DNA from 3 places in the Thalassotalea sp. PLHSN55 genome. Region 1 is predicted to be linked to each of the others. Evidence: predicted binding sites of a transcription regulator. Region 1 holds the regulator's gene; each other region holds the start of a gene.
What was found. Region 1 encodes FNR, which switches genes on or off when oxygen is low (the NO sensors DNR and NnrR bind a similar motif). Its sites were predicted from a motif close to TTGATCTAGATCAA; they were not measured.

Region 1 (10,642 bases):
ACATCATAATATTGCAATCGAAGAAGAAGAGCCGCTTATTCCCATTGCCGCTCATCTTGACGTACAGTTTGAAATAACTTCTGACGGCGAAAGTAAAGTCATCCTTGAAGGGGAAGATGTTACAACAAGCATTCGTACAGAAGAAGTTGGCGCAATCGCTTCAAAAGTTGCAGCGTTTCCGCGTGTGCGTGAAGCTTTGTTGCGTCGTCAACGCGCTTTTAAGCTAGCACCAGGTTTAGTTGCTGACGGTCGTGATATGGGAACTGTCGTATTTATCGATGCGCCCGTTAAAGTATTCCTCACCGCTAGCGCTGAAGAAAGAGCACAAAGACGGTTTAATCAGTTGAAAGAAAAAGGCTTTGATGTTAAAATCGGGCGCCTTTTGGATGACATACGTCAAAGAGATGAGCGCGATCAAAACCGAAAGGTGGCTCCGCTTGTACCTGCAGAGGGTGCGTTAACTGTTGATTCTACTGACCTTTCTATACAAGAAGTGGTTAATAAAATCTTGTCATTTGCGAATGGTAAGTTAACTTAGCTAGAAAATAATCGAGCATACTGCTCATCAATCAAGCCTGCTGTAAGGATGCACCGGGCCTTATTAACAACCCCATGAAACATGTAAGTTGATTGGATTAATAACTGAGTTTATAAACAAGTTATGACTGAAAATTTTGCACAACTTTTTGAAGAAAGTTTAAAAGAAATCGAAACACGTCCTGGTTCAATTATCAAAGGAACCGTGGTAGCCATCAACAAAGACAACGTTTTAGTTGACGCCGGCTTAAAATCTGAATCTGTAATCTCTATCGACCAATTCAAAAACACCGCTGGTGAAGTTGAAATTAGTGTTGGTGATGAAATCGACGTTGCATTAGATGCTACTGATGATGGTTTCGGTGAAACAATTCTTTCTCGTGAAAAAGCAAAACGCCACGAAGCATGGCAAGTGCTTGAAAAAGCATACGAAGAAAAAGAAACTGTTATCGGTGTTATCAACGGTAAAGTTAAAGGTGGTTTCACTGTTGAAGTTAGCAATATCCGTGCTTTCTTACCAGGTTCATTAGTAGATGTACGTCCAGTACGTGACACTGCTCACCTTGAAGGCAAAGACCTAGAATTCAAAGTTATTAAGCTTGATCAAAAGCGTAATAACGTTGTTGTTTCTCGTCGTGCTGTTATCGAATCAGAAAGCAGCGTAGAACGTGATGCACTATTAGAATCACTAGCTGAAGGCATTGAAGTTAAGGGTATCGTTAAGAACTTAACTGACTACGGTGCGTTCGTTGATTTAGGCGGCATTGACGGCCTACTTCACATTACAGATATGGCTTGGAAGCGTGTTAAGCACCCAAGTGAAATCGTAAATGTTGGTGATGAAATCCAAGTTAAAGTATTGAAATTCGACCGTGAGCGTACTCGTGTATCTCTAGGTATGAAGCAGTTAGGCGAAGATCCATGGGTAGCTATCGCTAAGCGTTACCCTGAAGGTGCTAAACTTTCTGGTCGCGTAACTAACTTAACTGACTACGGTTGTTTCGTTGAAATCCAAGAAGGCGTTGAAGGTTTAGTTCACGTTTCTGAAATGGATTGGACTAACAAAAACATCCACCCATCTAAAGTTGTTAACTTAGGCGACACAGTTGAAGTTATGGTTCTTGAAATTGACGAAGAACGTCGTCGTATTTCTCTTGGCCTTAAGCAATGTATCCCGAACCCTTGGGAAGAGTTTGCTAAGAACTTCAACAAAGGCGACAAAGTATCAGGTAAGATCAAGTCAATCACTGACTTCGGTATCTTCATTGGTCTTGACGGTGGTATTGACGGTCTTGTTCACTTATCTGACATTTCATGGGCTGGCGGTGAAGAAGCTGTTCGTGAATACAAGAAAGGTGATGAAATCTCAGCTGTTGTATTACAAGTTGACCCTGAGCGTGAGCGTATCTCTCTTGGTGTTAAACAAGCTGAAGATGACCCGTTCAATCAGTATCTGACAGATAACAAAAAAGGTGCTATTGTTACTGGTAAGGTTGTTGAAGTAGATGCTAAAGGTGCTAAAGTTGAATTAGCAGAAGGCGTTGAAGGTTACCTACGTGTAGCTGACATTTCACGCGAACGCGTTGAAGATGCAACAACTGAATTATCAGTTGGTGACAGCGTTGAAACTAAGTTTGTTGGTGTTGATCGTAAGAACCGCACTATCAGCTTATCAATCAAAGCGAAAGACCAAGCTGACGAACGTGAAGCTATGGATAACTTAAATCAAGCTGAAGAGTCTGGTTTAAGCGCAATGGCTGAAGCATTCAAAAACGCTAAAAGCTAATTTTAGTAGGACACAAAGGTGAGGGGAGACCTAAGGTTCCCCTCTGTTTAAAACTCCATTGGCGCGAAGCTAAATGAAAACTGGGAGGTCTAATGACCAAGTCAGAACTCATTGAAAGACTAGCAGACAAATTAAGTCATTTATCTGCAAAAGATGTAGAACTAGCGATTAAAGAAATTCTTGAAATGATGGCGCAAACCTTGTCAAAAGGTGACCGCATAGAAATTAGAGGATTCGGTAGTTTTTCATTACATTATCGTGCTCCACGAGTTGGGCGGAACCCAAAAACTGGTGACTCTGTCGAGCTTGCTGGAAAGTATGTCCCTCACTTTAAACCTGGTAAAGAGCTTCGCGAGCGAGTTAATCAATCAGCGTAGCTATAATTATCCCTAATGGTATAATTATTCAGAATAAACGGCATGCGTTAGCATGCCTTTTTTATATGTAAAATCATGTGGTTTTACTATAATAAGTCAGCCATATGAATATTAAGATGGAGTGAGTAGTGCGAGTTTATATCACCTTATTTTTTCTGATTATCTTATTTGCTATTGCCTTTATTTTCGGCAGTCAAAATGATCAATTATTATCGCTTAATTACCTTATTGCCCGCGTTGAAATGCCTGTCGCTGCTGCGGTAAGTTTATTTACCTTTATTGGTTTTATTCTCGGATTGTTGACCGCTCTTCTGTGGAAAATGGTTCGTGCTGTGCGCACAAAAAAAACAAAATCTTAATTATGAATACTTATAAGGCTTCAAATACCCTATGTTAGAACTTCTGTTTTTATTATTACCAATCGCCATGGGTTACGGTTGGTTTATGGGCCGCAATAGTATTAAGCAAAATACGCACTCAGTTAAGCAAGATTTATCAATTAAATACTCAACAGGCTTAAACTATTTACTTTCTAATCAGCAAGATAAAGCCATTGATTACCTTATAGAAGCGCTAAAAGTCGAAGACGATACTGTTGAAGCACATTTTGCTTTAGCGAATCTTTTTCGTAAAAGAGGCGAATTAGATCGCGCTTTAAAAGTTCACGAACACTTAGTACGTCAGAAGCACTTACAGAATAAAGAAAAACAACAAGCCTTGTTTGAATTAGGTAAAGACTTTTTAAGTGCAGGTCTTTTTGACCGCGCTGAATCTATGTTTTTAAAACTGCTTAAATCTAAACAATTCGGGATGAAATCCATTACCTATTTAATGCAAATCTACCAATCTACCAAAGATTGGCATCAAGGTGTTGCGTTAAAAAAAGCGATTGTAAATACCAAAGATAAAAAGCTGATGCACACTTTGGCAAATTTTTACTGTGAGTTAGCTACTACAGCTTTTGATGATGAAAAGTACATTGAAGTATTAGAACTGCTAGAAAGTGCCTTGCAGCTTGATCAAAATTCGTGTCGCGCTAATTGGTTAATGGCAAAGATATACGAAAAGCACGAGCAATATGAACAAGCATGTAAATGCTATCAAGATATTTACGTTCAAGATAGTGAGTTTTTCCCAGACGTAATTGTCAAAATGCATGCGTGTTATCAACACTTAAATGCTGAAGATGAATTTTATAAATTTATTCGAAAAGTGTATGAAGAAACGGCTAGCAGCAGCACCTTAATTTGCTATGTTGATCATATCGAGTCAAAACACGGTACCAAAAAAGCGAAAGATTTTATGTTACCTGCGTTAAAGCGTCGACCAACTATTCGCGGCTTTAAGCATTTTATTCAAATGCAAATGACCGAATCGGAAAAGCACGAAGGCAATGAGCAACTCGACGTGATTAAAGAGCTGATATCAGCGTATATCAATGTTAAGCATCGTTATAGCTGCCGTACATGTGGCTTTAATAGCAGTACGCATTATTGGTCGTGTCCATCTTGTCACGACTGGGAACAGTTGAAACCTGTGCGTGGCCTCGAAGGAGAGTAGTGCTTTTTACTTTGCGCTATGCTCCAATTTCAGCGTCAAAAGTACTCATTGGTATTCACCAACTCCGTGCTTTTTCCTTGAAATTAGAACCATAGACGCTTAGTAAAAACTCACTACAGTTATAAAGAATTAAAGAATTAAAGAATTAAAGAATTAAAGAATTAAAGAATTAGAGGAATATGAAAGTGAATGATCCAAAAGTTGTTGTAGCTTTAGATTTTGATAAACAAGCAGATGCGTTAGCTTTTGTTGATAAAATTCAGCCAAGTGATTGTCGCTTAAAAGTCGGCAAAGAAATGTTTACTTACTTTGGGCCTGATTTTGTACGTGAGCTGGTTAAACGTGGTTTTGACGTGTTTTTAGACTTAAAGTTTCACGATATTCCTAACACGGTTGCTAAAGCGGTAACTGCAGCTGCTGAGCTTGGCGTTTGGATGGTTAACGTGCATGCCTCTGGCGGCTTAAAAATGATGGCAAAAGCGAAAGAAGCACTTGTGCCTTATGGTGAGAAAGCGCCATTGCTTATTGCGGTAACAGTACTTACCAGTATGGAAGAAAGTGACTTGATAGGTTTAGGTATTACTAAATCACCTGCTGAGCAGGTTAAACATTTAGCGGCGCTCACTAAGCAAGCGGGCTTAGATGGTGTTGTTTGTTCGGCTCAAGAGGCTGAAATGCTAAAAGCAGACCTAGGACAAGATTTTAAATTAGTGACTCCTGGTATTCGCCCAGCAGGTAGTAACGTAGACGACCAAAAGCGTATTATGACTCCAGAGCAGGCAGTAAATATTGGCGTAGACTATTTAGTGATTGGCCGTCCGATAACCAAAGCTGATGACCCACATGCGGTCTTACAACAGATTAATCAATCGCTAACTAAATAACTAAATAAATTAACGTATAAGAAATATAAAGCCTAACTACTTACGGTAGTTAGGCTTTTTATTTATGTGATTTCCAATATCCGATATTAATTTTTTAATCGTAATCTAACGGGGAAATGTAACCTTCTGGTTTAAGTGCTAATACATCACAATTTAACCTATCAATAACATGCTCTGCAGTATTACCAATAAAGGCCGCCGATATTCCTGTTCTACCTACAGTTCCAAGTACGACGAGCTCTGCATCTAGTTTGTTGGCAGCATTTTCTATTACGTCTTCAGGTAAGCCTTCTTCAACGGATACACGCTCAGGAGCAATATTAAAGCGCTGAGCGTGCTCTGTCATCGCTTCTTGATGGTGCTTGAGCATGGCATCATTGTATTCAGAAGAGTTAAACTCAGGAATTTCAATGGCAATATTAACCGGAGTACCCGGAAATGAGTTAATTAGATGAACTTGCGCTTTGATAATTTTAGATAAATTAAGGGATTCTTCAGTGATTTTATCGTTAAGTAACTGATGCTCTTCTTCATCACTTCCTACGTTGATAGCTGCAAGAATTTTACCATTTTCTGGCCATAAATGATCTTTAACTAATAATACCGGACAAGGGCATTTACGTAATAAATGCCAATCTGTTGGTGTAAATATTACTGATTTGAGTTTATCGTGTTGATGAGTACCTTTAACAACGATATCAAAGTTATACTCTAGTACTTCATTGATAATCGACTCAAAAGGGCGGTTGTGCCACACCACTTTGCTTTCAATAGTGAGGTTACCGTCATTTAGTGCGTCTATGGCAGTGTCAATCCATTGTAGTTTATCTGTGATCACAGATTGTCTCATGACTTCACGCTCGTCTTTTGACAGCATTGTGGTCATTTCATAGGAAAAGTCAAAGATAGATAAAAATGCAGTAATGCTAGCGCCTGTTTTTTTCGCAAGCTCTATCGCGCGTTTTAGCGCTTTTTGTTCATCTGTGGTTGGGTCGATAACTACAAGAATTTTTTGATATTTTTCCATCATTTCACCTTGGCAAAAATTAACGCTTAATTACAGTTTAATAGTGCCTTACCAGAAATGATAGTATTTTGTTTTATATCAAGTTTATAGTGATAGTTAGAAAATAATTAAACAAGTGTTTAAATTTTAATTAGGAAGGGGAATCAGTGGGTTGCTAGCCTATAGGCCAGCAACTTCATTGAGTTTGGTAATATCTAAAATGGTAATAAGTTTACCGTCGATTTTAATTAAACCGCTTTTGTGAAAACGGTTGAATAAACGGCTAATTGTTTCAACGGTTAAACCAATATAGTTACCAATGTCACTTCTAGTCATTGATAAACGAAATTCAACTGACGACAAGCCTCTATCGTGGTATCTCGCACTTAATGCACTAATAAAGGTTGCTAAACGTTGTTCAGCATTTTTACGATTAAGCAGTGTAAGCATTTCTTGATCTTCGCGAATTTCATTACTCATTAAACGAAGAATTTGCTTTTTAAGTTTCGGCATACTGTTAGATAACGTATCTAACGTGTTGTAGGGGATTTCACAAACCATTGATGTTTCGAGTGCTTTTGCAAAACTAGGATGCTCTGATTCGGCAATCGCGTCAAACCCCAATAAATCACCAGCTAAATGAAAGCCCGTAATTTGCTCTTCACCTTGTTCATTTACCGTAAAAGTTTTAAATGTGCCTGAACGAATAGCATACAATGCTTGCATCTTTTCGCCATCTTGGAAAATTTGCTCACCTTTATGGATAGGACGTTTACGGTCGATAATTTTATCTAAAACGTCCAACTCTTTGTCATTAAGGGAGAAAGGTAGACATAGCTCACTGATACTACAGTTTTGACAATGAATGTGTTGTTGACCTGAACAGTGACGATTTTGCATAACTACCTAAATAACTTAGCATCAAACTTATTGACTAAGATCATATTAAAACAATTGCCTATATGCAAACGATATAGTGAAAATTCCATACAATATTGTAACTAATGCTAATGCTTTTCTAAAATATGTATTTTTCAAGATGTTTTTTATATTAAAAAAACCAAATGAAACCGTTAAAAGCGCTGGTAATGTGCCTAATCCGAAGCAGAACATGATAAATGCGCCCGAAAAAGCACTATTGCTAGCTAATGCCCAGGTTAAGGTTGAATAAACCAAACCACAGGGCAGCCAGCCCCAAATAGCGCCTAATAAAATCGCTTTATTTGTGCTATCAACTGGAAGGATTTGTTTACTTAATGGTGATAAGTAACGCCAGATAAATTGGCCAAATTTTTCCAGTTTACTGATCCACATAAGCCATTGGCCAATATATAAACCAAGTAATACTAAAAATACGCCGGAAATCAGGCGTAAACCAATTACCGGCACGCCTATATTTCTAACGGCAATTGAACTAGTAAAACCGACAATAGCGCCAATTAGACTATAGGAAAGTATTCTGCCTAGGTTATACCCTAAAACTAAAGACGCTTTAGGTTTTTCGCCAGGGATCGCTGAAGTTAATAATGAGCTAATACCACCGCACATGCCTATGCAGTGACCTGAGCCTAATAATCCGATAATGAAAGCTGATAGGTAGTCTAATGGCATGTTAATCATTGTTCGATTCGGTAGGCTTGGATTCAGCGGCTTTTTTATCTTTACCTTCTTCATCAAACAAGATGCTCATGCCTTGCTTTTCTAAGTCATCGAATTGCTCTGTTTTTACTGCCCAAAAAAATAAATAAATACCGAGGGCTGTTAATAAAATAGCAATAGGGATCAGAACGTAAATGATGCTCATTTTTTTAATAACCTTAGCGAGTTAGTAATAACAAGTATTGAACTTAACGACATGCCGATAACCGCCATATAAGGCGTAATAAATCCTGCTACAGCAAGCGGTAATACTATGGCATTGTAGCCAAATGCCCAAAGGTAATTTTGCCAAACAATTTTTTTAGTTTTAATGGCGGTTTTTTGCAATTGTTCAATTGAAGCGAGTTGATTATTCAACAAAATAACATCTGCGCCGTTTTTGGCGATATCGGTACCGCTGCCCATTGCAATTGCGATATGTGCAGCGCCGAATACCGGTGTGTCATTCACACCATCGCCTACCATAGCAACCGTATGCGATTTTTGTCGCTCTTTGAGCAATTCCATTTTATCAAGCGCGGTTAAGCCACTATGAGTTGTGGCAATGTTAAGCGCTTCTTTTACGGCGAGACAACCTGCCGCATTGTCACCAGATAACATTAATGAACTAATATTTTGCTTGGTCAAATAATCGAGCAGGTCTTTTGCATCTTCTCTAATATCATCACGTAACGTAAACGATGCAATGACTTGTCCATCCTGAGTCAGTAAACATTGTTTGTTTTCGTATTGAGACAGTTCACTTTTATTGAGTAGCCAAGTAGGTTTACCAATCGCAAATTTCTGATTGTTAATTAGGCCCGAAACCCCGCAACCGGGCTCTACCGTTGGCTTTTCACACTGATAAGAAAAATCTCGATATTGGCTAAACGGTTTAGCTAATGGATGTTGAGAATGACATTCAAGTGCTGCGGCAATTGCTAGCAATTGTGCTTTTGTAAATTGTTCATCAATTACATCGACATGCACAATGGTAAACTCGCCGTTGGTTAATGTACCTGTTTTATCAAATGCCATGGTTGAAATTTTTGGGATTGTTTCCATTACATGAGCTGATTTGATCATGATACCGTCTTTATTTAACCGTGTGGTTGCACAAGTTAAGGCGGTAGGTGTTGCTAATGACAACGCGCAAGGGCAGGTAGCGACGAGTACAGATAGCGTGATCCAAAACGCTTCCTCTGGCATATGTTGATGCCAATAAAGAGCGGTACAAATTGCGGTAACTAAAATAACGGCAACAAAATATTGGGCAATTTTATCTGATAATTTGGCAATTTTGGGTTTATGAGCTTGAGAATGTTCACTTAAACGAATCAGCTGGCTTAAAAATGAATGGCTACTTATTTGCTTTACTTCAACAGTTAAATTGCCATCACCGTTTACGGTACCAGCAAAAACTTTTTCACCAATCGATTTCTTAACGGGGAGCTGCTCTCCAGAAAGCATAGACTCGTTTAGCTGACTTTTACCTTGTAAAATAGTGCCATCTGCAGGCACGGTTTCACCAGGCTTTACAATAACTAAATCATTTTCCTGTAGGTTTTTAGCCGCAATATAGTGCTCTTCATCGCCAGTGTCTGTTGCGACAATTTTTACAGCCGTCATTGGCATAAGTTTCAATAAATTTGCTGATACTTCAGCGGCACGTGAACGCGCTCGAAACTCGAGAAATTTACCGATAAGCAGTAGAAAAGTGAACATAGAGACTGATTCAAAATACACTTCTCCTTGTTGAGTTACGGTTGCCCAAACGGAAGCACAAAATGCTAAGGAAATAGCAATAGAAACAGGTACATCCATAGATAAACGTTTTATTTTTAATGCATTAACTGCGCCTTTGTAAAAAGGAAATGCACCATAACTCACAATAGGAAAGGTCAGTAACATACTGGTCCAGCGTAAGTAGACCAGAATGGTTTCAGACATGCCAGAGAACGCGCCAAAATATAATCCGGTAGCGATCATCATTACTTGCATCATTAAAATGCCGGAAATGCCTAAACGTTTGATGAAAACCTTGGCCTGTTTTTTATTATTTTCTTCAACGGCATTCGCTTTAAAAGGTAGCGCATGATAACCAATGTGTTCTAAATGGGTTAGAATTTCACTTAAGCTAATGGTGTCGTTATGCCAACGCACTGTTGCTCGTTGTGTGGTTGCATTAACGTTAATTGCAATAACGCCTTCAACTTTGGCTAACTGCATTTCAATTAGCCAAGCACAAGCTGCACAACTGATACCATCGACAGTTAAAATTGTTTCTTTATATGCGTCTGTCGTATAGGTGAATTCGTTTTGCAGGTTTGCATCATCAAGCAGTTTATTCTTTTGTAATTGTTCAGGTACTAGCGGTGTGCCTTTTGTCGCTGGCTCTGTGCGGTATTGGTAGTAATCCGTTAAGCCGTTATCGACAATCGTTTGGGCAACTGCTTGGCAACCAATACAACACATGTTTTGTTGCTTTTGGAAAATTTTAACCGACAAATTGATGCCGTTAGGCACCATTTCGCCACAGTGGTAACAATTTTGTGCCATTAATTTGCTTCAGTAAGGTTAGGAATAATTTCGATAAAGTTACTTTGAGGTAATGAAATTGTATTTTGAATTTTCCATGTATTTTCAAATGACGATACTGTAATACGCCATTTTCCCGTAATAGGTTGTTCAAAATGATGACGAAAGTTACCGCTTCCATCAGGTGTTAACGCTAAATAAAAATCGTTTTTGGCTAACGTAGGGTGGTAAAAATTAACGTTTAGCATAGGAAATATTTTTTCAATGCCTGTAGGCTTGATGATTAAGTCTTGACTTTCTAGCTTCAATTCAAAGC
Region 2 (10,642 bases), on a different contig from region 1:
TTTAGTTTTTATTCTAAAGAAACGTTGCGCAGTGCGGTAATGATAATAGATTGTACACATCACTAACAAGCCCGAAGCGCCCATGTTCTGTGTTTTATTTGTAATAAAGTAAGAATTGGTTACAATCGCCACCTCTTCGCATTAGTTTTTCTAATGCGAAAGCGGTATTTTTTTTAGTTTGAACAGATCGGATGACTATCCTAAAATTACACCATGTTTTGAATTAGCCAGTAATAGTTAGTTCCCATATTACTGATTAACTCATTAGAATAGTAAATTTTCTATTCGCTGTTTTACCCCTTGTTTTATCATGACTTCCTTATATCGACTTAATTATAAGTTGGCCCACATAAGTTTTTATGTGGGCTTTTTTTTTTGCCTATAAGAAAAGAAAATGACAAAAGCAGACTAGTGAATAAACAAAATATTTGCGACTTCAAATGAGAAATGAGTGTTTATAAAGCGCTATAGCATTGATTAATCTATTAGAAAAATCACTTATCGTATAAATGTGAATTTTATCCAAAAAAATAAAAATTCACATTTAAATTGCAATGAGTAACCAAATAAGTGAGTTTACTTGTCGATTTTTACTTTTCCAAAGTGTTGAAAAGCGCGATCGGTTACGATTCGACCGCGTGGTGTACGCTGCAAAAAGCCTTGTTGAATTAAAAATGGCTCGATTACATCTTCTATGGTTTCACGTTCTTCACCAATAGCTGCAGCAACATTATCAAGACCTACCGGGCCACCTTTGAAATTATCAATAATTGCGTTAAGTAGCTTTCTGTCCATAATGTCAAAGCCTTCGTTATCAACTTCTAACATAGTTAATGCTGAAACTGCAGTGGCGGCATCAACAATGCCCGCAGTTTTTACATCCGCATAATCACGTACACGTCTTAATAAACGATTGGCAATGCGCGGTGTACCGCGAGAGCGTTTGGCCACTTCAAATGCGCCCTCTTCATTTATAGTTAAATTTAGGAAATGGGCAGAACGTTTGACAATATCGGTTAAGTCTTTGGTTTTATAAAACTCTAATCGCTGCACTATGCCAAAGCGGTCGCGTAGTGGTGACGTTAACGCGCCCGCACGTGTCGTTGCGCCGATTAGGGTAAATGGCGGTAAGTCTAATTTAATTGACCGAGCAGCTGGCCCTTCACCGATCATAATATCGAGTTGATAATCTTCCATCGCAGGGTAAAGTACTTCTTCAACCACTGGGCTTAAGCGATGTATTTCATCAATAAATAATACGTCGTTTTCTTCAAGGTTAGTTAACAAGGCGGCTAAGTCACCGGCTTTTTCTAATACGGGGCCTGAGGTGGTGCGAATATTTACGCCCATTTCATTGGCCACTATATTAGCAAGTGTCGTTTTACCTAAACCCGGAGGACCAAAAATAAGTAAGTGATCTAAAGGCTCACCGCGTTTTTTAGCGGCAGGAATGAAAATTTCCATTTGCGCTTTGACATGATCTTGCCCTGTGTAGTCTTGTAACATTTTAGGGCGAATAGCGCGATCAACAGTTTCATCTTCTACTGTTGCAACGGGCTGTATCAAGCGATCGGCTTCTATCATTTCTGAACCTATTTTGTGTTTGTTTTTTTTAGCTTCTAGCTTCTAGCTACAGTTTATATCATTGACTTTAACGCATCACGAATTAAATCTTCGCTCGTCATGCCTTGTTGATATATTAATTTAACCGCTTTATCGGCTTGTGCCGTGGTATAACCTAGCGACACCAAGGCATTAATTGCATCACCTTTATGATCGTTAGCAAAGCTAGTCTCTGAATGCGGCATAAGCGGCGCGGCATCGGTTGCAGGGGTATGAATATCGCCTTGCCAGTCTTTTAATCGGTCGCGCATTTCAATAAGCAAACGTTCAGCGGTTTTTTTACCCACCCCTGGAATTTTCACTATGGTGGTTAAATCGTCATGTACCACACAACTGACAAACTGATCGGCAGACATGCCTGATAAAATTGCGAGCGCCAGTTTTGGTCCAACACCGTTCACTTTAATTAACAAGCGAAACAGCTTACGTTCCACTTTATTAGCAAAACCGTATAACAATTGCGCGTCTTCACGTACGACAAAATGGGTATAAATAGTGGCTTCTTGGTTAATATCAGGCAATGAATAAATACTGGTCATTGGCATAGTTACTTCATAGCCAATGCCATGGCATTCTATTAATATTTCAGGAGCAATTTTTTCGATTAAAATTCCACGTAAACGACCGATCACAGCAAAAACCTAAACAGACTTATTATTTGGCTGACACCATACCACTAGATATTTATACAGTAAAGGTTTGAGCCGCTTATTTGCCACATTTTGCTTGCCAATTGGTGTCATTAGCGCAGTCGGCTACGAACAATTTTACTGGCTTGGCCTGAAAGTTTCTCAAGATATTCGTGGCTATGACCATGACAGAGCGCGACTGCAAGCGCATCGGCAGCATCTGCTTGTGGCGTACCGGGTAGCTTTAGAATCGATGTGACCATGTGTTGCACTTGGGTTTTATCAGCGGCGCCGGTGCCAACCACCGATTGTTTTATTTGCCGAGCTGAATATTCAGCAATGCTTAAACCCGATTGTGTTGCGGCAACAATAGCGGCGCCACGCGCTTGACCAAGTTTTAGCGCTGAGTCAGGGTTTTTCGCCATAAACACTTGTTCAATGGCAAACATGGTCGGTTTGAATTGAATAATTAATTCAGACACGCCAGCAAAAATGGTTTGCAAACGATCACCTAAATTGTCGCCGGCTGCCACCGCTTTTATACAGCCACTGCCCAAATACGTAAATTTCCGCCCTTGTTGTTGAATTACACCATAGCCAGTTAACCGAGAGCCGGGATCAATACCTAAAATAATATTCATGCAAACTTTATATAAAATAACGATGGGCAAAGTTTACCGTATCAGCTTTGTGACTTCACGATATTTAACGTTCTTGTGTCAAAGCCCATTTGTAAAAATTGGCGGAAAGTTTTCTGTGCACAACTACAACTTTTATTGCCCCGCCCCACATCAGCAAAAGTTGCTTTTAACGCTAAGTCGATGTTTTATTAATAAAGTCTATTGCTCTGTATTTTATTCTGGCTTTTGCAAAAATGAGCAATATCCGTGCAAAATGAAAAGCACTAGACCTTTATAACAATAACAATATTTGTCAACAATATCGCTGAGCGCGGTCATAACAATTAACTATGGCAACCGCAGCGTAGCTCAGGAGCTTGCATGCATAACAACCAAACAGCGACCGTTAAAAAGCTCGATCAATGGATCCGTGGTGAATTTAAAGAATTAAATACTCGCCTAGACAATATCTACTTTGATCAAGATGACCGCAGTGATGTAAATTTACAACCTCAACTGACCAAACCATTAACCAAAAAATTAACCGATACCGGTCAAGCACTCATCAGCGACGTCTTAAAGGAAGGAAATACCGACAACGGTTTTGACTCAGGTTATGATTTATTAGGTAATGTTGGTATTTACATGGCCGCTTGTCGACGTCATGAAATAACCGAACCTTCGCGCGAAAAAAAGTCGCCATTAATTGAAGCCTCTGCGTTGGCAATGCAAATTGGCGCATCACTTGGAGTTACGCCACGCTTTTCCACTAGCCATTTAACCACACACAATTTAGCGGTGAATGGCGAGTTTAAAAGCTTTACCAGTTTAGACGATGAATTACTTTTTATTGACTACAATACCCGTGGTATTTTAGGCTATAAACGCTGTGCCGACGCATTAATTAAGTTGTTACCTTTGGGGATTTCTCACCCACTTGCTGCTGAAATGCTCACCATCGCCAAGCAAGCTCTTAATGAAGTTATACAACATAACGACATGTTATTTAAGTGTTTAAACCCACAACGCTTTTTCTATTGCGTGCGTCCTTATTACAAACCCTATCGCGTCGGCCAAAATGTCTATCGAGGTGCAAACGCGGGGGACTTTTCCGGCATTAATGCTATCGATTTGCTGTTAGGTTTGTGCCAAGGGCAAGATCCTTACTACTCACAAATATTGGTCGACAAATTTTTATTTATGATGCCCGAAGAGCAAGCCATATTGCGCGATTGTATGCGCAAACAAAGCTTGCTTGATGCATTATTATCGACCAATAAAAAACAAGTCGATAGCGACTGGTTTCAGCACAATGCACAACTCTTTTTGGAAGTTTGCCAACTACATGGCAGAGCGGCCACGCAACATCATCAGCAATTAGTGGAACGATTCATAAAACAAATGTCGGTTAATGAATCACCCGCTGCGTTAAAAAATATTACCGCCAGTGGTCCACCTTTGCCTGTACTACTTGCTTCATTAGAAAAGTTAAAAGATTTACGAACCGCAGCCAAACGTGAGGATATTCCAAGCAGATTTCAAGATATTGAAAAACTAAGAGGGTTAATTAGGTATTACGATGAAAACCTTTGAGCACCTGAGCGTTAAGCAGCACCGTCATTATTTTTTAAGCCATTCAGTAGGTTTGCCCTTTAAAGGCGCAAAAGAAAATTTTGACCATACCTTTTTTGACACATGGCAAAATAACCTTGAGCCTTGGCCAAAATGGTTAGCGGTTATCGACAATTTTCGTCAGCAATTAACCAAGCTATTAAATAGCAACCTAGATCAGTTATGCCCACAAACTAATTTATCGAGTGCGTTAACTAAGGTGTTATTTTCGCTACCTAAACCTAATGCTACAAAGTCAGTCATTTTATATAGCCAAGCTGACTTTCCTTCAATGGCATTTGTATTGCAACAAGCACAATCACTCGGTTACCAGCTGAAAAGCATTCCTTTGGCAGCGGATTTGGTTAATATTGAAACCTGGCAAAGGTATATTCAAGATGATGTGGCACTTGCTTTTATTAGCCATGTGCAATCGAATAATGGCTTAAAACTTCCCGTCGATAAAATCACCACCCTTTGCAAACATCAAAAAGTTACGTCGATTGTTGATGTTGCACAAAGCATTGGCGTACAGCCGATAGATGTTAAAACATGGCAAGCTGATTTTATTATCGGTTCGTCGGTTAAATGGTTGTGCGGTGGCTCTGGTGCAGGCTTTTTGTGGGTAGATCAGCAACAGCTTGCTCAATGCCAGCCAGTTGATGTTGGTTGGTTTTCGCATCAAAACCCATTTGAGTTTGATGGTGATCACTTTCAATATCACCAAAGTGCCTTAAGGTTTTGGGGTGGAACGCCCAGTGTCGCGCCTTTTGCAATTGCCGCCTTTGCCATTGAGCAAATTAATCTATTAGGGGTTGAGGCAATAAATGGTATTAATCGTGCTCATCAAAAGCGAATAAGGGCAGCTGTGAATGATGAATTTATTGTTTCACCTGAAAAGTTATCTCACTCGAGCGGCACGTTGATTTTGCATTTTAAAGATAAACATCAATCCATGATAGAGCGCTTAAAAGAGGTAAATATTGGTTTTGATCATCGCGAACAAGGCATGCGCTTGTCACCGCATTTTTATACAACCGATAATGAGGTTGATTATTTAATTAACCAGTTATCAAAACAGTTGCGATAAACATTACTCGGTAAGTTGATGAATAACTTGGTTACTACTACCGCGCCAAATAAGTTTGGCGTCTTTTAGTTTCTCTTCAAATTTGCCATCAACAAATACATCAACTAAATCAACAATGGCTTGCTGATCAGCACTCAACTTAGCAAGCGTATAGCCTGACCACAGCCAAATATCTTTGCCCACGCATTCTGTTTTTACCCGCTTAACTAACTTTAACACGTCTGCCGTATTGCTTGGGTGCAGAGGGTCTCCGCCAGATAACGACAAACCTCGGCGTTTAATGCGAGTATCATTTAAATCAGCGATAATTTGATCTTCTTGGATTTCAGTAAAAAGGCTGCCAGAGTCTAATCGCCACGTTGATTGATTATAACAACCACGGCATGCGTGCTCACACCCTGAAACAAACAAGGTACAGCGCGTGCCGGGCCCGTTAACCACATCGACCGGATAGTATTTATGAAAGTGCATAGCGTCTTTTTTACCGTATTCACCAATAAAATAAAAAAGCAGCCATGTAAAACGATGACTGCTTAACTTGTAAAACAGTGAGCCTTTTTAAAGCTCTGCCCAATTACATGTGCTTAACGCGACGTTTTACTTCTTCTTGCTTACCGTGGTTAAACGGGCGAGCATCTGGGCTACCTAAATAACCACATACGCGGCGGGTAACCGACACTTTTTCAGCATTATGATTGCCACAGCTTGGGCAAACAAAACCTTTGCTGGTACAGTCAAACTCGCCGGTAAAGTTACATTCATAACATTCATCAATCGGCGTATTGGTACCGTAGTATGGCACGCGGCTATAGCTGTAATCCCAAACGTTTTCGAGCGCTTCAACATTATGTTGAATATTCGGGTACTCGCCGTAACAAATAAAACCGCCATTAGCCACATTTGGGTAAGCCATTTCAAAGTCAATTTTGTCATACGGGTTAACTTGTTTTTCAACATCAAGGTGAAAACTATTGGTGTAGTAACCTTTGTCGGTAACGCCATTCATTACGCCAAATTCAGTGGCGTCAAGCTTACAAAAACGACTGCATAAGTTTTCACTTGGCGTGCTGTATAAGCTAAAACCATAGCCGGTTTCCGCTTTCCAACTGTCGGTTGCATTACGCAAATATTGTATAATTTCAAGCCCTTTTACGCGCAAGCTTTCGCTATCAAACATATGAGTTTCATCACCATAAAGCGCGTTAATGGTTTCATGCAAACCAATGTAGCCCAGTGAAATTGAAGCGCGGCCGTTTTTAAATATTTGCGCAACATTATCGTCGGCTTTTAAGCGCACGCCACAAGCACCTTCCATATACAGTACTGGCGCAACACGAGCTTTAACCCCTTCTAAGCGAGCAATACGAGTATCAAGCGCGCGGCGTGCTAATTGTAAACGTTCATCAAGTAAGCTGAAAAATGCCGATTCATCGCCTTTTGCTTCTATTGCAATACGCGGTAGGTTTAAGCTAACAACACCAATATTGTTGCGCCCTTCATGAATTTCTTGACCCTTTTCTTCATAGGTTGATAAAAAGCTACGACAACCCATCGGCGTTTTAAACGAACCGGTCACTTTCACCACTTGTTCATAGTTTAAAATATCTGGATACATGCGTTTTGACGCACATTTTAATGCCAAGCGTTTAATGTCGTAGTTCGGATCTTGGGCTTTATGATTTAGGCCATCTTTAATGGCAAACACTAATTTCGGGAAAATCGCGGTTTTCTTATTCTTGCCTAAACCGGCAATGCGGTTTTCAAGAATCGATTGCTGAATTAAACGTGACTGCCACGTTTCACCTAAACCAAAACCAAAGGTAACAAAAGGCGTTTGACCATTAGCGGTATGCAAGGTATTTACTTCGTATTCAAGTGATTGAAACGCGTCGTAACACTCTTTTTCCGTGCGCGCACGAGCAAATACTTCCGCGTTTGGAATATCCCATTCTTGGGCAATAGTTAAATGTTTTTCATAACTTGCGCTCACATACGGGGCAAGTACTTCATCGATGCGGTTAATGGTCGTGCCGCCGTAAATATGGCTGGCAACTTGGGCAATAATTTGCGCTGTGACCGCAGTCGCGGTAGAAATGGATTTTGGCGTATCAATTTCCGCATTTCCCATTTTAAAGCCGCGCGTTAACATGCCATCAAGATCAATTAACATGCAGTTAAACATTGGGAAAAATGGCGCGTAATCAAGATCGTGGTAATGAATTTCACCACGCTGATGCGCGCTAACAATATCACGCGGCAAAATGTGCTTATTGGCATAATGTTTAGCAACAATACCGGCAAGTAAATCGCGCTGAGTAGGTATGACTTTGCTGTCTTTATTGGCATTTTCATTCAAAATGCTGGCATCGCTTTGATCAATGAGGCCGCGAATATCATTGTTCAGTTGGCTACTTTGTTCACGGGCAATGTCACGATCATGGCGATATTCAATATACGCTCGAGCGATTTCGCGGTGTGGCCCTGACATCAAAATATCTTCAACCATATCTTGAATTTGACCGATCTCAACTTGCTCAACATCCTTGAACTGAGAGAACACAGTTTCGGCAACATCTAACGCATAGTTGTTGTCTATTACCGCAACCGTTTCTGCTGCGCTGATGATTGCTTGTTGGATGCGTGCAATGTCGAAGGCTACGCGACAGCCATCGCGTTTAATCACTACCGGTTTCACTAAGAATTCCTTATTTATCATTATAACGACAGTGTTACTAAAGATTACTTAATAAAACAAAAACACTAAATATAGTAGTTTTAAAAATACGCAACACTAGATGCGGTGTATTAGACGAGAATACGACAAATGAGTTATTGATCTAGATCAAGGTTTGTTGAGGTGGTGCAATAAGCAAGCAATACCGGATTTTTCGGCTAAAAACCGTTAAATTAGCGCGGAAAATGTCAAGAGGGAAACGCGTTAATTAACGCATAGTTTTGTTTGGTGTTTGTAAATTTTTGAGTATTTTTCGACAAAGCAGGTACAGATAAAATGCAACAAAAAAGCCAGTAAAAAATACTTTTACTGGCTTTACCTTTTAAATTGTTCTGCTTATTTAGGCGATAAAAGGAATTAGCTTTCGCTGTCAGCTTCTTTATTTTCTTCTTTAACGATTTTAGCAATACCCAGTTCAACTAATTGATCAGGGTTTGCATGACCTGGTGCATTCGTTAACGGACATGCCGCAGTCGTTGTTTTCGGGAACGCCATTACGTCGCGAATTGAACTAGCGCCGGTCATTAACATCACTAAACGGTCAAGACCAAAAGCAAGACCTGCATGTGGTGGCGCGCCGTATTCTAGAGCTTCAAGTAAGAAACCAAATTTCTCTTGTGCTTCTTCGTCGCTAATACCTAAAATTCTAAATACTGCCGCTTGCATGTCTTGGTTATGAATACGTACCGAACCACCGCCTAATTCACAGCCGTTTAAGACCATGTCGTATGCATCAGATAATGCGCCAACTGGGTTTGCTTCTAACTCTGCTGCTGTTAGGTTGGTTGGTGCGGTAAATGGGTGATGAAGCGCGTGCATGTGGCCGTCGATTTCTTCAAACATTGGGAAGTCTACAACCCAAAGTGGTTTCCACTCACCTTGTAATAAATCTAAGTCTTCACCCAGTTTTAAACGAAGTGCGCCCAATGATTCGGTTACTACGTTGTAGTTGTCAGAGCCGAAGAAAATAATGTCGCCCGATTGTGCGTTAACGCGATCTAATAAGGTATTAACCGCATCTTCGCTTAAGAATTTTAAGATTGGCGATTGCAAACCTTCAAGGCCAGCAGCGCGATCGTTAACCTTCATCCATGGCATGCCTTTGGCGCCATAAATGCCAACAAATTTGGTTAATTCGTCAATGCCTTTACGTGAAAATTTCGCTGCGCCTTGTGGTACGTTAATCACCGCAACACGGCCTTTTTCGTCATTCGCTGGGCCTGAGAATACTTTAAATTCTACGTCTTTTAAAATATCAGCAACGTCAGTAATTTCTAATGGGTTACGCAGGTCAGGCTTGTCTGAACCAAAACGTGTCATCGCTTCGCTGTATGGCATACGCGGGAATTCACCTAAATCAACATCAAGCATTTTGATGAATAATTCACGGATCATTTTCTCAGTCACGCCCATCACTTCTTCAGCGCTCATGAAAGATGTTTCAATATCAATTTGCGTGAATTCTGGTTGGCGATCAGCACGTAAGTCTTCGTCACGGAAACATTTTACGATTTGGTAATAACGTTCCATGCCCGACATCATCAACAATTGCTTAAATAATTGTGGTGATTGTGGCAAAGCAAAAAATTGACCTTTATGCGTACGGCTTGGTACTAAATAGTCACGCGCACCTTCTGGCGTTGCCGCAGTAAGAATTGGCGTTTCAATGTCTAAAAAGCCTTGTGACTCCATTGACTCACGCACAGCAGAGGTTACTTTGGCGCGAAAACGCATACGTTCAGTCATTTCAGGGCGACGTAAATCTAAATAACGATATTTTAAACGTTGCTCTTCAGAGTTCTTTTGGTTTGAATCCAGTGGCAAAGGTGCTGCTTTATTTAAAATATTAAGCTCTAAACCTAATACTTCAATACCACCGGTTTTCATGTCTTTGTTCACTTGCCCTTCTGGACGTGCGCGAACTTTACCTTTAATTTGCACACAAAATTCATTACGCAAGGTATTGGCTTTTTCTAACACTTCGGGTAAATCTGGATCGTAAACTACTTGCACTATGCCTTCGCGGTCACGTAAATCGAGAAAAATTACCGCACCTAAGTCACGACGACGGTTTACCCAACCACAAAGTGTAACTTCTTGACCAATGTGAGCTTCGTTTACCTCACCACAATAAATACTTCGCATGAATATTTGCCTTGAAATTCTAACTTGAACACACCCTAATAAAACAATGTTGTTTAATAGGATAAAAAATTGCCGCCATTATATAGCAATAGCGAATAATGTCACTGGTCTGTCGATATTTCTGGGCATTTAACTGTTCGAGTGTGTATAGAATCATTTCTTTGTTTGGTCATTTTCAGTTAAAATAGCC
Region 3 (10,642 bases), on a different contig from region 1:
TGGTGCTGAAGAGTACTTTAGAGCAATACCTAATGCTGACCCTGATGCTTACTATAATATTGAAACGATTATTTCTACCGATATTACGTTTGAACCAGGCGATTATGAAATTATCTACGCTTACGAGTCATTAAACTCGACCAATAATGATTTAGGTTCGATTGGTATTCATGGTTACTGGGGAGAGCGCGGTACATTTGGTCCAGCTTACGGTTATTTAAATGACGGTTTTGCTTATAACGATGTTAATACCAAAGTCTCTAATGGTACTGTGATTTGTGCAGATTACCGAGGACCAGAGCAAACGCAGCTTGATTTAACCTTTAAAGCACGCGTATTAGCTAATGCGATCGGCGCTGAGTCAGTTGTTGTAGTTGATAGCCAGTTTAGCGATTCTGAATTAGTGACCGTGTCGCATACTTTAGCGACCCCAAGTAATATTACGGTATCTTCATTTGCTGATGTTAGTATCGCTGAAAATACGTCGTTAGAAGATATCGCCATTATCTATAACGATAACAAAGGCACTGTTAACGGGATTGAAGTAACGGGCGAGCACGTAACCGCTGTGGTTTCAGGTAACACCTCTGGTTCTACATTTACCGTGACACCAGATGCTAACTGGTATGGCGAAACGCAAATTAGCGTTACTGTTTACGATATGGCATATCCAGAAGATAAAGACACCGCGACCTTTACATTAACAGTATTGTCTGACGGTATTAACTTAGGTTGTACCGACTCATCAGCAACCAACTATGATGACAAAGCGACAACCGATAACGGTACGTGTGAATACCCACCGGCAAGTAAGCCATCAACACCAGCAAAGAGTACTAGCTCAGGTGGTACTTATGGTTGGATGATGCTACTGGTTTTATCTTTATTTGCTGCGCGTAAAGTGCACAAAACTAAATAAATATCGATAAAACGGATTAACTAAGGCCTCTTCGGAGGCCTTTTTGTTATTTGTTTGTACGAAAATGTACAAAAAGTTACGGGTAGATTTACTTGGTAAATTATTTTTATCGTTAATATTCAATAGATTATATTTTTACGTTTTTTAAAAGAAATTATTTTACCTTGCTTTTACACTTGCACATTAACTGACTGAATTGTTAGAGAAAATATTGTTTGTTATGCTGATGCTTGTATAGACAATTGTGCAAATTTCCCCATTGTTGGTTTATTACAATCAGTGAAATAAAGATCATTTAAATGAAGTTAACCTTATCCATAGCAACATTAAGTGCCTTATTTAGTTACACAGTGCAGGCACAGCCCCAGTATCTGGTTGATACTAGCCTAGTAGCTCCTCTAGACGAGTGGCAGCTCGCTGTGTCTGCCGGTTATGGAAAAATCGCCAACCCTGTTTTTGAACAAAGCGATGTGCCTTTTTATCTGTTACCCGATATTCGTTATTATTCAGATAAGTTTTCACTGGAAAATTTAAACCTCAGTTACAATATTTTTGAAAATAATCACCTTGTGATTGAACTTATTGGTCAGCAAAACCTTGATGGTTTGTATTTTCCGGGTAAAAATCGAAAAGTGGTTGCGGCGTTTACCGGTAACGATTCAAAAGGCAGACTTTTCCCCTTTAAAGCGCCAACGGTTTTTCAACCGCCTAAAGTACAGCACAAGTCGCTATCTTATATGGCAGGCGGTGAGCTTCGTTATTATGGTGATGTTATGGTGCGTGTTGGTGCAGTTCATGATATTTCAAATGTACATCATGGCTTCGAATTACAAGCAAGTGCTAACAAAATGTGGTCGTTTAGCTCATGGATTGTCGAGCTAGAATTAGGGGCTGTATATAAAGATAAGCACATGACAAATTATTATTATGGCTATCAAGCACCGAGCGATGTAGTCGTTAATAACTTTCTACTGCAAACACCAAGTTATCAAGCAAGTAGCGCGATTAATTATACCGCCCAAGTCGGGCTGACTTATGTGATTACCCCCAAATGGTATCTGGTAAATACAATTAAGAATGAGTGGTTAGATGCGAGTATTAGCAATAGTCCGCTTATTGTAAAAAATAATATCCGTTCATATTTTGTTGGCATTAAGCATATCTTCTAATGGCTGTTACTATGATAAGGAACATTATATTAACCCTAATTGGCCTTTGTTTTAGCTTACTCGCTAGCGCTAATTCGGTTTACGCCCAGCCTTATTTTTCAATTTCCCCAACAACCTGTTTGGTTGATAAAAACAGCCCTTGTCAGCAAGCATTTATTTTTAATTGGCAGCTTGACCATAAATCTTCTTTTTGTGTTTATGAAAAAGGGCAATCAAGTCCGCTGTTTTGTGTTGAAGACAGTCAACAAGGACACAGTGAAATTACGCTGTCGTTAAAACAGGGCAAGGAATTTGTCATGAAAGGTAGTCAGCAAGATATCAGCGCACATGTTGCGATTGAAGTGCTAGGTCAAGACTACCGGAAAATACGTCGACGTTTATGGAGTGTTTTTTAGATGTGCAGTAGTAATCAAGTTTTATTAATTGAAGATGACTTAGCGTTAGCAAAATCTATTGTTAAGTTTCTAACCGCCAATGGCTATATCGTTAGGCATTTTGTTAATGGCGACAATCTGGAACATTTAGTGGCGAGCAATAATTTTGCCTTAATCTTATGTGATGTGATGTTGCCGGGCACTGACGGATTCGAAATTATTCAATTGGTTCGAGAAAACTTTCAAGGGGCGTATATCTTCTTAACGGCGTTATCTGATACGCAACATCAATTAAAAGGCTTTGAACTCGGTGCAGACGACTATATTTGCAAACCCGTCGACCCACAATTATTACTTGCAAGAGTGAGGGCCTGCCTTAAACGTAAACAGCCAGAATCAACAAGTCGACACCATAGTGACCAAATACAATTTGAAAACTTACACATATGTAACGATGTTCGCATTGCAACGGTTGATGATAAACCAATAAAGCTATCACGCTATGAGTTTGATTTACTGTGGCTGTTAGCCTTACATAAAGAAAAGCAATTAAGTCGCGAGTTTTTATTTGTCAATACAGTTGGTAGAGAATACGACGGTTTAGATCGCACCGTTGACGGTCGCATTAGCCGTTTACGTAAAAAATTAGAAAGCTATGTTGGGCTTAATTGTCAAATTTGCACCTCTTGGGGACAAGGCTATATGTTAAGTGCCAGAGCCTAATCGTGTTTAAAAGCTTTTTTCGCTACTACTTGTTGGTTATTTTAAGTTTTTTTATTTTGATCGTAAGTGTCGATTACTGCTTTCTTCAGTATCAACGTCAGCAAAATAATATCGAAATTGACTTTGACTACATGCCGCAATTAGTCACGGAATATTGCCAACAATATCAATGTAATAGTTCGACGCCGTTACCTTTTACTAATGTTCAGATCATTAAATTTTCAGATGTAGCCGCCAATACCACGATTGTTGAGCAACTTAAAAGCTTTCAAGTGATTGTGGTTGCCGGTAAACATGGCGATTATTTTTATAAAAAACTTAACGCCAACTATATTATGCGTTTTGGGCCCGTTGCCGTTGAGCCCATTCTCGATAATTCTTGGTATACCAGTGGCTTTTATTTAATGCTGGCGGCGATTATTTTTATCGGCTTATATCCTATTTTTCACGATATGTATCAGCTCAAATTTGCCGCACAAGGTTTTGTTAAATCGCGTGATCTACATCACTTAAGGTTACCTAAATCCCGTTATTTTCAGCCAGTCAATGATTCCTTTTGCTGGATGATCAAAAAAATATCGAGATTAGTTGCCTTGCAAAAAGAACTTTCCAGTACCTTATCTCACGAATTAAGAACCAGTTTATCGCGCTTAAACTTTTCTTTGGCAACGCTAGATGAAACTAATGTTGAAGAAACTAAAGTACTGCTACAGCAAGATATTGATGAACTTAATCGCCTCGTTAACGAATACCTTGAGTTTTCAAAACAAGACCAAGAAGTGCCGCACTTACATTTAACAGAGCAAAGTATTGTGCCAATGGTTAAGCATTATATGGAATTGCTTGGGCAGTACTCGTCTAAAACCATACGTTTTCATTGTCAAAGCGACTTATTAGTAGAAGTGGATGAACGTTTGATTGCGCGCGCCATTAAAAACCTGATTGATAACGGCATTAAGTATTCAAACCAGTTGGTGGTAATTTCGCTGTATCAGCATGGTAACCAGCTAGTGTTGCAAATTGAAGATGATGGCTTAGGGGTTAATATTAAAGAAGTGGATGAATTATTTCTGCCATATTCACGTGCCGAGCATAATGAAAAGATTGCCGGTTATGGGCTTGGGCTTGCCATTACGCGCAAGATCATTGATTGGCATCAAGCACAATTAAAAGTCAGTAATAGTCGCGAGCTTTCAGGCGCTTGTTTTCAACTTTTTCTTAATACTCATTCTGGCAACATCAACGACTAGTATTTTTCATTATTGTGCAGTAAGTTGAATACTATAACCGCATAAATTGAGATCTGATGATGGCGAATACCGCAAGCTGCTTATGTGCAAAAATAGGCTTTTCTGTTAAGCAATTTCAAACCAATATTGCTCATTGTCATTGTATTATGTGTCAAAAATTTCATGGCGCTGCATTTTCTACCTTTGCTGAAGTTAACAACAGTGATTTAACTTGGCTTAGAGGGCAGGAATACTTAAGCCAATACCGAGCCGAGAATGATACCGTGCGACAATTTTGTTCGTGTTGTGGCGCGAGTTTAACCTTTGAGTCGAGCTACAATCGACAAGACAATACCATTGAAGTCGCGTTGGCGGTGTTTGACCAGCTTGATTGTCAGCTAACGGTGAATGCGCATATTTTTGTACGCTCAAAAGCACCATGGTTAACATGTACGGATGATGTCGTGCGTTATCAAGCTTTTAGAAAGTAGCTTCTGGGAAGTGGTGTTTAGGAAATCGTTTTACAGCCAAAAGTTAATCAGCCAAAAGTCAGACTGACTGTGCATCAGCTATGCTTGATTAAAAACCGGCAATAACGCAAATTCAGGTGCTACTTTGCTTACTTTCTTTACTCTTTTGTAATCGTTATTAGCGTGGTACTTGGGCGTTTAGCGGCGTAAATAGCACTGCTTGCAAACATATTTTCAATTTCTTGATGGCGAAAATTATAAATGTCAGTGCTGAAGTAGTTTGCTAATTCTAGCTGTCCAGAGCTAACGCTGTTTAGCAAGGTATTATGGTGAGGGTAGAAAGTATTGCCATAGTGCAATGAGATAATATTGCCGGTAATAGCAACAACTTTGGCAATTTTATAGCGTTGATTGGCAACTTGATTAGTACTTAATAATCGAAAGTCTAAAAAATAGAGATCATTAACTTGTGGTGCTTTAATAAATTGCAAGCTTTGTTGATGCTCTTCAATTTTCTGTTGGTAATGATAAACAAATAAAGAACACAAGCTAAATAGTACTGATGTGGTCAGCACAATTGATATTATTTTAGAATATCGGGTGCTGTATCTGTGTGGCACGAGCAATGTTTTGTCTATTTGCATGGTCATATTCCTTATGGCTAGCGAGTAGAAACTATTTTTTTGATGACATTACGGGGCGTAAGTTACGAATATTGCACAGTTTGTTTGATTAATAAATAAGCAAGTAACAATTTCTTAAACTATTCATATTTCTAAACCCCACAGTTATTTTATTCGTATAACCAGTCAACTGCAGCTTTACTCCTCCTAGTATGAACCAATAATGTAAACGCAGGTAACCCAAATGTTGAGCATTGTGCGAGATATTGATTTAAATCACAGCTTTTAACTATGGCCTTGCTATTATGCATGCATCATGTTTTTACAGTTTTGAGTTGAAATGGAAGAGTGGGTTGGTGGTTTTTGGCATAGGTTTATCACTCGAAAAGCCAGTACAGATTATTTTGACGCTAAAGTCGATTTTAATCAGGTAAGTAAGTCGATAGGCGTTGTCTTTAGAGCGTTAGGCGGAGACCCACTTAAGCGCGTTGAAGCCGCAAGCCCAAGAGAATATTTGGAGCGCCGCAGCTTCTTACAGAAAATTTCAGGTCATAATCAACAATTTAGTCTGGCATGGCAAGATGAAGAAAGCTTACGTTTACCTGAATCTTTAGCCGTTTTGCCAACGGAATCACTTAACCGCGATTTATATATTTGGTTAGCCGTTCTTGCGGCCAATCATCAACAAAAATTTAAACATTGGGCGATAGATAATCAAGCGTTAGTGGTTGATGTTTTACAAAAATATCCTGCACTGCAAGTGCGATATCAGCGGCTTGCTAAGGCTTTTGTAGAAAGTCGTATCGATGTTTCAAAAATGCCTGCCGAAGAGCAGGCTATGGAAAATGCGATTATTCAAGCCGTGCTCGAACCAGGCTCAGTTACGAAATTTCCTGTAGTTAATTTCGCCCCTCGAGCGGTTTATTTGTGGCTCTATCCTTCGGCGCAAGCTGATGAGATTTTGATGCCCGAATATCCAGATGAAATTGAGCAACAAGAAAGTGTATGCGGCAGTAAAAAAAGTGAAACCAGTCGCAAAAAAGCCGAGCGTGTCGATTCACCGGAAAGCCGCAGTGGTATGATGATCTTTCGCCTAGAGAGCATGTTTTCTTGGAGTGAATTTGCAAAAATGGATCGCGGCAGTGACGATAGCGACGATGATGACGAAGATAATCAACGTATCGTTGAAGATCTCGACAAAATAACCTTATCGCAACAACAAAATCAAAAAAGTGCCCGTATTAAAATTGATATGGACTTACCGTCGGCATCAGAAGATGACACGCCAATGGGCGAGGGGCTTAAACTGCCTGAGTGGGACTACAAAACTCATCGATTAGTTGAAGACAGAGTCTTGCTTCAGCCAATGTTACCCAAAGATGCCACGGCAAAACCGCTACCAGCAAGATTGCGAAAAATTTCTAAAACCATACAAGCGCAATTTGAACAATTACGCAGTGTGCGCTATTGGCTAAAAGCCCAACCGCAAGGTGAAGAGTTAGATTTATCCTCTTGGTTAGACTTTCATGTTGAAAGCACCATTTCGCCGACACAAGAGCGGGGCTTATTTCAAAGTTTTCGTGGTAATAACCGCGACCTTTCTTGCTTATTGTTAGCGGATATCTCTATGTCGACCGATGCGCATTTAGACGACAATAATCGCGTTATCGACGTTGTTCAAGACAGTTTGATGCTTTTTGGCGAAGCATTAAACGCGGTTGGCGATAACTTTGCCATGTATGGCTTCTCATCAGTAAAACGTCAAAATGTGCGCTTTTCGATGCTAAAAAACTTTAATGAAAAATACAGTGATGATGTGCGCGGCAGAATTCAATCGATACGCCCTGGTTTTTATACCCGCATGGGCGCGGCTATTCGCCAAGCAACTAAAATAATCGCCGAACAAAAGTCGTCTCAAAAGCTAATGCTAATTTTAACGGATGGCAAGCCGAACGATATAGATCATTATGAAGGTCGCTTTGGCATTGAAGATACCCATCAAGCGATTGCTGAAGCTAAGCGTTTGGGTATTAAACCTTTTTGCATAACAATTGATCAAGAAGCTGAGGATTACTTGCCCTATATATTTGGTAGTGGCTCGTATACGGTGTTGTTAAAGCCGTCGCAATTGCCAATAAAATTGCCGCAGTTGTATCATCAATTAACTAATCAATAGTTCATGTGAGCTTGTATTTTCATACTAAGACAAATAAAGAGTATTAACGCTATATGAATAAGATCCCGTGCTTATATTGCCAAACAGAAAACGAAGATAGTCGCTCTGAATGTTTGAGCTGCGGTATGCCGCTTGCCAAAAAACATCCGAATGACAAAAGGCGAATGCTAGGTGTTTTTGTTAAATGGTTTGTGGTTATAACGCTATTTTGCACTTTTATGATTTTCTTCTTACCTAGGTAAATAAGCCTAAACACTGTTTTAATGCACTAGCTTTCAAACGTTAGTGCATTTTACTTTTCACCGTCACATCTAATTTCTATTTCAATTTCTTTTAAATCACCTTTCGCGCCTAATTGTATTTTAAATTGTACAATTAGATAAAACCTTAAAATATAAATTCCTATAAATACAATCGCTTATTTATTTATGATGAAATAAATATGCTTACTCTTGTTCTTGTGTGTTATTTATATTATAAATATGTGAATTAATATTAGAATATGTGAAAAACTATAAAAATCACAAGGTCACTTTATGCAAATTATTAACAACACCATGAAACTAAAAAAATGCTCACGTGCGGTAATGTTCGCTACCATGAGTTCATGCCTATTATTATCGGGTTGTGATCTCAACGATGACGACGATGCCAATGCCAATAGTGCGCCGTCAATCCCTATGATTGATAATACCGACGGCCGCGAGTTAGTGCCTTTTAATGCTATGATTTCTGCAACCGATGCCGACGAAGATAAATTGCTTTATACCAAATTATCAGGGCCAGACTGGCTTGTTGTGGGTTTAGACGGCACCGTTACTGGCACACCTCCTTTAGAAAGCTTGGGTAGTTCAGACTTAACGTTTCGTGTTTTTGACGGCAGCGAATATGTTGAAGGAAGTGCGGTAATCAATATTGTTATTCATAATCGCGCGCCAGATAATTTTGAGGTCTCCAATTTAACCGGTATTACCTCACAGCCATTTGAAGCTGTGGTTTCTGCGCAAGACTTAGACCAAGACCCATTAACCTTTGCACTTGTCGATGGCCCAGAAGTAGAAGGCGAACCGTTACTTTCGCTTGAGGGTGACAAGCTTACAGGTGTAATACCAGCAGCAGGTAGTTACGCATTTACTTTGTCAGTGACCGACGGTGAACATGTTATTGAGCAAAGCTTTAATTTGCTGGTTTCTGATCCAAACCAAGGGCCAACTGATTTAACTGTATCGAAGTTAACCGCTATCCAAACTGTTGAATATGCTGCAACATTAAGTGCAACCGATATTGAAGGTGACGCGTTAACCTATGAACTAGTTAGCGGCCCAGGGTGGTTGTCGCTTGATGGTGACCAATTAACGGGTGTTACCGATGTACCAGGTGATTATAGTTTTGAAGTGAGTGTTTCTGATGGCGAATTTACCATTACCGAGGAATTTACGTTAGTTGTTGATAAGCTTTTCTTTGGTTTTACCGAAGATACCATAGTGAAAAATGGTGGCGTAATTGATGCTGAATTTTCAGAGCACAATCATAGCCTTGGTGATTATATTGCGTCATTTTTTGACAATTATTCATTTGAAAAATTAACCGGACCTGATTGGTTAACAATTGATGCTGAAGGTGGTTTAGCGGGCGTATTTGCTTATGATGAAAACAACCCTAATACATTTAGCATAAAAGTAACCAATAACGACGATGGCGAAGAAGATATCGCCGTATTAAATATTACTCACGCGCAATTTGCCGAGGATATTTTACCCGCAGCTATCGGTGGAATTGTCGGCTCGTCAATGCCATTACGTGCAACTGATGGACACGACAACAGTAGCTTAACTTTTGAATTAGTAAGTGATGACCTTGGCGGTAAAGGTGACTTATTTGATGTTACGCCTGACGGTTATATTGTACTTTTACGTCAACCTACCGAAGAAGAAATAGCTACAGTTAGCAGCGGTAATTTGGCAGGTGATGCTTTCTATACGCTAAATTTAACGGTTACCGACGGTATTGCCAATGATGTATCTGAAGGCAATGAAAAAATTCGTATTAGAAAAGTTGCCTCAACGGGGCTTAATTTGATGGAAACATTAACAGCTGAATGGGCAAATATCGCTGAGAGTCACGTAAATGGATTTGCGTTAGCTCCTATACCATCAAAAGTGGATCACAGTGGTGATGCGGTGGAAGCGGTTAATGGCGGTGAAACTATTTCAAGTACTACGTCTTTAAGATCAAAAAATGGTGCTGACCATGCCGCTATTTTTGATACCACAGGACAGCAAAATATAAAGTTGTACTATGATATCGCGGCCAAAGATTTAATTGATGGTTTAAAATATACAACGAATTACTCGATTGATGGCATAAACTGGGTTGAAATCGACAGCTTTAGTAATGATGTTGACGGTGTTGCAAAACAAGTTTTTGTTAAAAAAGAGCATTTATTGCCAGCAGATGCCAATGATCAAAAAACACTTTGGATCCAGTTTAATAGTAATGGCGCTGAAGACAAAGGAACACAACATGGCTATATCGATAACTTCCTCATTCAAGGTGACGCAATTCCAGCACAAGAATAATCACAAATTTAAATTAAGTCGTTAAAGACCGAGAAGCCCGTGAGTCGATTAGCTAACGGGCTTTTTTACGGCTTGTTTTTATCTTTTGGCGTTGATGTTTCATTGGCTAAGTTTTAGGTGCCAACAAAATAATCAATGTCGGGTATTTTGGTATTTTTAATATCACGTTGTTTAATCACATAAAAAATACAGTCATTAATGGCAATGTTTTTATTGGGTGTTGCCATAAATACGCGAATATTAGTTGCGCATATCAGTTCATTATTTAGTACCGTAAAGTAATCGGTGATAACGTCTTCTTTATCGGCATCAACCAATTCTAAATGTTCTAAACCACAGCCGTTTATCCAACCGAACGATTGACCGCGCTGTGCAATACC

Region 2: the regulator FNR is predicted to act here: its motif matches at 8,406-8,419, upstream of nrdD (anaerobic ribonucleoside-triphosphate reductase).
Region 3: the regulator FNR is predicted to act here: its motif matches at 5,774-5,787, upstream of ACRRSQ_RS11140 (nitric oxide reductase activation protein NorD).

The regions. Positions count from the first base shown of each region.
Region 1 covers NZ_JBPDIH010000012.1:63,886-74,527, reverse strand. The annotation lists gene cmk ((d)CMP kinase) at 1-538, shown strand, start outside; gene rpsA (30S ribosomal protein S1) at 662-2,323, shown strand; gene ihfB (integration host factor subunit beta) at 2,416-2,700, shown strand; gene ACRRSQ_RS18690 (lipopolysaccharide assembly protein LapA domain-containing protein) at 2,829-3,059, shown strand; gene lapB (lipopolysaccharide assembly protein LapB) at 3,091-4,260, shown strand; gene pyrF (orotidine-5'-phosphate decarboxylase) at 4,440-5,144, shown strand; gene uspE (universal stress protein UspE) at 5,239-6,171, opposite strand; gene fnr (fumarate/nitrate reduction transcriptional regulator Fnr) at 6,331-7,050, opposite strand; gene ACRRSQ_RS18665 (sulfite exporter TauE/SafE family protein) at 7,096-7,770, opposite strand; gene ccoS (cbb3-type cytochrome oxidase assembly protein CcoS) at 7,763-7,954, opposite strand; gene ACRRSQ_RS18655 (heavy metal translocating P-type ATPase) at 7,951-10,347, opposite strand; gene ACRRSQ_RS18650 (FixH family protein) at 10,347-10,642, opposite strand, start outside.
Region 2 covers NZ_JBPDIH010000004.1:71,976-82,617, forward strand. The annotation lists gene ybgC (tol-pal system-associated acyl-CoA thioesterase) at 1-1, opposite strand, end outside; gene ruvB (Holliday junction branch migration DNA helicase RuvB) at 577-1,584, opposite strand; gene ruvA (Holliday junction branch migration protein RuvA) at 1,638-2,255, opposite strand; gene ruvC (crossover junction endodeoxyribonuclease RuvC) at 2,366-2,893, opposite strand; gene ACRRSQ_RS08955 (PrnB family protein) at 3,254-4,465, shown strand; gene ACRRSQ_RS08960 (aminotransferase class V-fold PLP-dependent enzyme) at 4,452-5,573, shown strand; gene nrdG (anaerobic ribonucleoside-triphosphate reductase-activating protein) at 5,577-6,044, opposite strand; gene nrdD (anaerobic ribonucleoside-triphosphate reductase) at 6,148-8,268, opposite strand; gene aspS (aspartate--tRNA ligase) at 8,665-10,452, opposite strand.
Region 3 covers NZ_JBPDIH010000005.1:31,424-42,065, reverse strand. The annotation lists gene ACRRSQ_RS11175 (S8 family serine peptidase) at 1-919, shown strand, start outside; gene ACRRSQ_RS11170 (MipA/OmpV family protein) at 1,219-2,088, shown strand; gene ACRRSQ_RS11165 (DUF3019 domain-containing protein) at 2,100-2,483, shown strand; gene ACRRSQ_RS11160 (response regulator transcription factor) at 2,484-3,185, shown strand; gene ACRRSQ_RS11155 (sensor histidine kinase) at 3,242-4,435, shown strand; gene ACRRSQ_RS11150 (GFA family protein) at 4,492-4,905, shown strand; gene ACRRSQ_RS11145 (hypothetical protein) at 5,043-5,528, opposite strand; gene ACRRSQ_RS11140 (nitric oxide reductase activation protein NorD) at 5,848-7,683, shown strand; gene ACRRSQ_RS11135 (putative Ig domain-containing protein) at 8,220-10,262, shown strand; gene ACRRSQ_RS11130 (hypothetical protein) at 10,376-10,642, opposite strand, start outside.